2 regions of the Streptomyces sp. WI03-4A genome follow, and region 1 is predicted to be linked to the other one. Evidence: riboswitches for the same ligand, from Rfam matches in the RefSeq annotation. Region 1 holds a riboswitch; the other holds the start of a gene.
The links. A riboswitch is a leader RNA that binds a small molecule or an ion and turns the genes downstream of it on or off. The one in region 1 is predicted to bind thiamine pyrophosphate.

Region 1 (3,201 bases):
CGGCGGGGACGTGCAGCGCCCGGTTCTCACCACGGCGTACGGCGATGAGCTGGCCCTCCTTGACCAGCTGCCGCACACGCGTCACCTCGACGCCGAGCTGTTCGGCGATGTCGGGGAGGGTGAGCCAGGCGGGGACGAGAGCATCGATCTTTGCGTCAATCTCGGTCACGGGAACCAGCCTAGGCGCTCCGCCGGTCCGGCCGCGATGTGGCGTGGTGCGTCCGCGGGCGTCACGCGGGCGCCGTCGTGGCTGGTGGCGCCGTTCCCCGTGCCCCTCGCGGGGCGCCGGTCAGTCGGCCGTGGCGTCCTTCAGCGGGCGGGTCGGGTCGGGCAGGGCCTCGGGGTCCATGCGGCGGCCGGACTCGATCAGGCGGCGGCCCTGGGCCAGGTCGCGGGGCCTGCCGACGGCCAGCAGCGCCACCAGGCGGTCCTCGCGCAGCCAGCAGACGGTCCAGGCCGGGCTCGCCGGGTCGCCGCGCCACACCGTGCGGTCGGCCGCGGCGTGGTGGCCGGCGTACTGGACGAACCGGCCGAACTGCTCCGACCAGAAGTACGGCACCGGGTCGTAGGTCACCGGGAGCTCGCCCAGGACGTTCGCCGCGACCGTGCGCGGGCCCTGCAGGGCGTTGTCCCAGTGGTGGACGAGCAGCCGGGCGCCGTAGCGGGCCGAGGGGAAGGAGGCGCAGTCGCCGACCGCGTACACGTCCTCGGCCGAGGTGCGCAGGTGGGCGTCGGCCACCACCTCGCCGTCCGCGCCCAGCTCGATGCCGGAGCCGGCCAGCCAGCCGGTAGCCGGGCGGGCACCGATGCCGACGACGACGGCGTCCGCGGGCAGCCGTGTGCCGTCGGCGAGCTCCACCAGGCCGGGCTCGACGCGCTCCACGCGCGCGCCGGTGCGCAGCCCGGCGCCGCTGTCGGCGTACCAGGCGGTCATGCGCGCGGCGACCTCGGCGGGCAGGGCGCCGGCCAGCGGCCGGTCGGCGGCCTCCACCACGGTCACCTCGCAGCCGGCCTCGCGGGCGGCCGTGGCGAACTCGGCGCCGATCCAGCCGGCGCCGACGACCACGATGTGGTGCTGGGCCGCGAGGACGGGCCGCAGCCGCTCGGCGTCGTCCAGGGTGCGCAGCAGGTGCACGCCGGGCACGCCCTCGGTGCCCGGCAGCCGGACCGGCTCGGCGCCGGTGGCGAGCACCAGGACGTCGTACGCGACGGGGCCTGCCTCGGTGTCCAGTTCGTGGTCGGCGGGGCGCACGCCCAGCGCCTCGCAGCCGAGCCGCAGTTCGATGCCGAGGGACTCGAAGTCGACGTCGAAGGCGGAGCCCTCGGCCGTGCCGAGCAGCACGGCCTTGGACAGCGGCGGCCGGTCGTACGGCTGGTGGGGCTCGGCGCCGATCAGCGTGACCGTGCCCGTGTAGCCCTGCTCCCGCAGGGCCACGGCGGTCTGCACCCCGGCCATGCCGGCGCCGACGACGACCACGCGTCCCGGCTGTGACGTGCTCTGTTGCGGTGTCTGCTCGCTCACCCGATCACCATAGACAACTGACGAAACGTCAGTCAGGGGGCGTGCTCGGTGACCTGTTCCACAATGCTCGTCCCGGCCCCCGGCTGGGACTCCCACTCCCAGGTCTCCTCCAGCCGCACCCGCCCGTCCGGCAGCTCCACGACCGCCGACACGCAGTGCCCCGAGGAGGTGGTGCCGTCCCGCTTGAGCTGCACGTACCGGAAGTCCAGCCGGTCGCCCTCGCGGGTGCCGACCAGATGGCCGCGCACGACGTCGCCGCCGGTGTAATCGGCCCAGACGGCGCCGTCCCGCTCGTGGTACGCGAACCGGGTGCGCGTCCCCACCTGGCCCGGGGCCTGGTCCGCCACCGGCGCCAGGACGAGTCCGTCGAGCGAGCGGGCCATGCGCGGGGCTCCCTTACGAGTGACGTGCCGTGCGGGCTAGGGTGGCCACCGTACAAGCACTCGCGGGAGCCCGGACGCACCGGGCTGAGAGGGAGGCTGGCGGCCTCCGACCGTACGAACCTGATCCGGGTCATGCCGGCGAAGGGAGGGGCTGGACGCCCATGTCGTCACGTACGTCCGACGTCCTCGTCATCGGGGGCGGGATCATCGGTCTGGTCACGGCCTGGCGTGCCGTGCAGCGCGGGCTCGCCACGGCCGTGGTGGACCCCGAGCCCGGCGGCGGGGCCGCGCGGGTCGCGGCGGGGATGCTGGCCGCGGTCACCGAACTGCACTACGGCGAGGAGACGCTGCTCGCGCTGAACCTGGAGTCCGCCCGGCGCTACCCGGACTTCGCGGCCGAGCTGACCGAGCTGACCGGTCACGACCTCGGCTACCGCCGCTGCGGGACGCTCGCCGTCGCGCTGGACGCCGACGACCGCGCCCACCTGCGCGAACTGCACGCGCTCCAGCAGCGTTCGGGCCTGGAGTCGGAGTGGCTGTCGGGCCGGGACTGCCGGCGCCTGGAGCCGATGCTGGCGCCCGGTGTGCGCGGCGGCCTGCGGGTCGACGGCGACCACCAGATCGACCCGCGGCGGCTGGCGTCGGCCCTGGTGGCCGCCTGTGAGCGGGCCGGGGTGGTGTTCCACCGGGCGTGGGCCGAGCGGCTCGACGTCGTGCGGGACCGGGCCGCCGGGGTCACCACGGCGGACGGCACCGCGCTGGTCGCGGGCCGGGTGGTGCTCGCGGGCGGCAGCCTGAGCGGGCGTCTGGCGGGCGTGCCGGACGAGGTGCTGCCACCGGTGCGGCCGGTGAAGGGGCAGGTGCTGCGGCTGACCGTGCCCCGCCGCTGCGCGCCCTTCCTGAACCGGACCGTGCGGGCGGTGGTACGCGGCAGCCAGGTCTACCTGGTGCCCCGGGAGAACGGCGAGCTGGTGGTCGGCGCGACCAGCGAGGAGCTGGGCTGGGACACGACGGTGACCGCGGGGGGCGTGTACGAGCTGCTGCGCGACGCGCACGAGCTGGTGCCGGGGATCACCGAGCTGCCCCTCACCGAGACCCGGGCCGGTCTGCGCCCCGGCTCCCCGGACAACGCGCCGCTGCTCGGCCCGTCGGGGCTCGACGGGCTGCTGCTGGCCACCGGGCACTACCGCAACGGGGTGCTGCTCACCCCGGTCACCGGGGACGTGATGGCCGAGGTCCTGACGAGCGGGGAGCTGCCGCCCGAGGCCCGGCCGTTCACCCCCCGGCGCTTCGGCG
Region 2 (3,201 bases), on a different contig from region 1:
CAACGCCGAAGGAGGTGAAGGTGAACAGGAACACCATCAGCGCGGCGGCGGCCACGGCGGGCGCGAGCGCGGGCAGGGTGACCTTCCGCCAGGCGTGCAGGGGGGAGGCGCCGAGCATCCGGGCCGCTTGTTCCTGCCGGGGGTCGAGCTGGGCCCAGAGCCCGCCCACCGTGCGGACGACGACCGCGTAGTTGAAGAAGACGTGCGCCAGCAGGATCGCCCAGACCGTGGTGTCCAGTCGTACGCCCCACAGTTCGTCCAGCAGCCCGCCGCGCCCGACGAGGGCGAGGAAGGCGGTCCCGACCACGACGGTCGGCAGTACGAACGGGACGGTGACGACCGCCCGCAGCAGCTGTCTGCCGGGAAAGTCGAGGCGGGCGAAGACATAGGCGGCGGGCAGCGCGAGCAGCAGGGTGAGCGCGGTGGAGGCCAGGGCCTGCCAGGTGGTGAACCACAGCACGTGCCGGATGTCCGGCTGGGTGACGACGTCCGCCATCCGGCCGAACTGCCAGCCGCCGTCCACCTTCAGTCCGCGCGCGACGATCGCGGCCACCGGCCAGGCGAAGAACACCGCGAAGAACGCGACGGGCAGGGCCATCAGGCCGAGCCGCGCCGCGCTCCTCGTGCGGCCGCCCCCGCGGGGGGCTACTTCAGTACGAGCGACGTCCACGACTTGACCCACTGGTCACGGTTGGCGGCGATCTTCCCGGGGGCCAGGGTCTCCGGGTTCTTGGCGACCGGCCCGTACTCGGTGAACTCGGCGGGTACGGTCGCACCCTTCACCACCGGGTACACGAACATGTTCAGCGGCATGTCCTGCTGGAACTTCTTGGAGAGCAGGAAGTCGACGAGCGCCTTGCCGCCCTTGGTGTTGTGCGCGTTGCTCAGCAGCCCGGCGAACTCGATCTGCCGGAAGCAGGTGCCGCCCGCCACGCCGGTCGGGGCGGTGCTGGGGCGCTTCTTGGCGTAGATCACCTCGGCGGGCGGCGAGGAGGCGTAGGACACGACGAGCGGGCGGTCGCCGCCGGCCTTCTTGCCCTCCGAGGAGCCGGAGAACTCCTGGTAGTAGGCCTGCTCCCAGCCGTCGACGACCTTGACGCCGTTGGCCTTGAGCTTCTTCCAGTAGTCCGGCCAGCCCTGGTCGCCGTAGCTGGCGGCGCTGCCGAGCAGGAAGCCGAGGCCGGGCGAGGAGGTGGCGGCGTTCTCGGTGACGAGGAGGTTCTTGTACGCGGGCTTGGCCAGGTCGGCGAAGGTCTGCGGCGGCTTCAGACGGTGCTCGCCGAAGTACGCCTTGTCGTAGTTGACGCAGATGTCGCCGAAGTCGATCGGGGTGACGCGGTGCTTGGCCTTGTCGAGCTGGTACTCGGCGCCGACCGTGCCGAGCCCCTTGGCCGCGTACGGCTGGAAGAGGCCGTTGTCGAGGGCACGGGACAGCAGGGTGTTGTCGACGCCGAAGAAGACGTCGCCCTGCGGGTTGTCCTTGGTCAGGATCGCCTTGTTGACGGCCTGGCCGGCGTCGCCGCTCTTGAGGACCCTGACCTTGTACCCGGACCGCTTCTCGAAGTCCTTGAGCACGTTCTTGGAGACGGCCCACGAGTCGTGGCTGACCAGGGTCACGGTCTTGGAGTCCGTGGACTCCTTGGCGTCCGTCGACCCGCAGCCGGTGAGCGCGGACATGGTGACCATGCCGAGCCCGGCCGCCGCGGCCACGAAGGTCTTGTGGTGCACTGATTGTCCTCCTGGGGGTTGGCCAGGAAGAGACGCGGCCCCGCCCGGGCTCCGCGAGGGTGCCCGGGCAGGGCGCAACAGCTTGAGTGGTGACCGAACTTCCTACCCAGAATGACCTGGGCGAGGTTCAGAGGGTCTGCGGCCCGGTTGCCGCACTCTCAGCGCTGTGGCGCTCCCCTGTCGGAATATGAAGATGTACTGACCGGGTCAGGTTACCGCTCGGTGGCGGCGAGCTGACCACAGGCACCGTCGATCTCCTGACCACGGGTGTCCCGGACGGTGACCGGCACCCCGTGCGCCGCGATGGCCTCGACGAAGGCCTTCTCGTCCTCGGGCCGTGAGGCGGTCCACTTCGACCCGGGCGTCGGGTTCAGCGGAATGAGGTTGACGTGCACCGGCCTGCCCCGGAGCAGCCGGCCCAGCCGGTCGCCCCGCCATGCCTGGTCGTTGATGTCGCGGATCAGGGCGTACTCGATGGACAGCCGGCGCCCGGACTTCTCCACGTACTCGAACCCGGCGTCGAGCACCTCGCGCACCTTCCACCGCGTGTTCACGGGGACGAGGGTGTCGCGCAGCTCGTCGTCGGGGGCGTGCAGGGAGATCGCGAGCCGGCACTTGAGGCCCTCGTCGGCGAACCGGTGGATGGCCGGCACGAGCCCGACCGTCGACACGGTGATCCCGCGCTGCGAGAGCCCGAGCCCGTCGGGCGCGGGGTCGGTGAGCGCCCGGATGGCCGTCACGACCCGCTTGTAGTTGGCGAGCGGCTCGCCCATCCCCATGAAGACGATGTTGGAGAGCCGCGCGGGGCCGCCGGGCACCTCGCCGTCGCGCAGCGCGCGCATGCCGTCGACGATCTGGTGCACGATCTCGGCGGTCGACAGGTTGCGGTCGAGCCCCGCCTGTCCGGTCGCGCAGAACGGGCAGTTCATCCCGCACCCGGCCTGCGAACTGATGCACATCGTCACCCGGTCCGGGTAGCGCATCAGCACGGACTCGACCAGCGTCCCGTCGAACAGCCGCCACAGCGTCTTGCGGGTCGTCCCCTGGTCGGTCGACAGATGCCGCACGACGGTCATCAGCTCGGGGAACAGCGCTTCCTGCAGCTTGCCGCGCGCCCCGGCGGGGATGTCGGTCCACTGCTCCGGGTCGTGCGCGTACCGCGCGAAGTAGTGCTGCGACAGTTGCTTGGCGCGAAACGGCTTCTCACCGATCTCGGCCACGACGTCCTTGCGCTCGGCAGGCGAGAGATCGGCAAGATGCCGCGGCGGCTTCTTGGCTCCGCGCGGCGCGACAAAGGTGAGTTCTCCGGGATTAGGCATGGCGTTACCAGTGTCGCAGATCAAACTCGGTGACCTGCGGCTGTCGCCTGCTACGACGGTCGTCAGCAGACGCCGTCAGTCGCTGCTGAGCGACCTCGGACGGCCCGGGGACGGCCCAGGAATGATCACTCGTCGGCCGGGCTGCCGCTCATCG

Region 2: linked by a shared signal. The riboswitch ahead of PV343_RS22255 (thiamine ABC transporter substrate binding subunit) and the one ahead of thiO (glycine oxidase ThiO) in region 1 are both predicted to bind thiamine pyrophosphate.

The regions. Positions count from the first base shown of each region.
Region 1 is NZ_JARAUO010000040.1:19,230-22,430, forward strand. It holds gene PV343_RS31140 (Rv2175c family DNA-binding protein) at 1-169, opposite strand, end outside; gene PV343_RS31145 (NAD(P)/FAD-dependent oxidoreductase) at 290-1,522, opposite strand; gene PV343_RS31150 (hypothetical protein) at 1,555-1,905, opposite strand; TPP riboswitch at 1,958-2,069, shown strand; gene thiO (glycine oxidase ThiO) at 2,067-3,201, shown strand, end outside.
Region 2 is NZ_JARAUO010000022.1:55,502-58,702, forward strand. It holds gene PV343_RS22250 (iron ABC transporter permease) at 1-598, opposite strand, end outside; gene PV343_RS22255 (thiamine ABC transporter substrate binding subunit) at 646-1,728, opposite strand; TPP riboswitch at 1,810-1,917, opposite strand; gene rlmN (23S rRNA (adenine(2503)-C(2))-methyltransferase RlmN) at 1,941-3,047, opposite strand.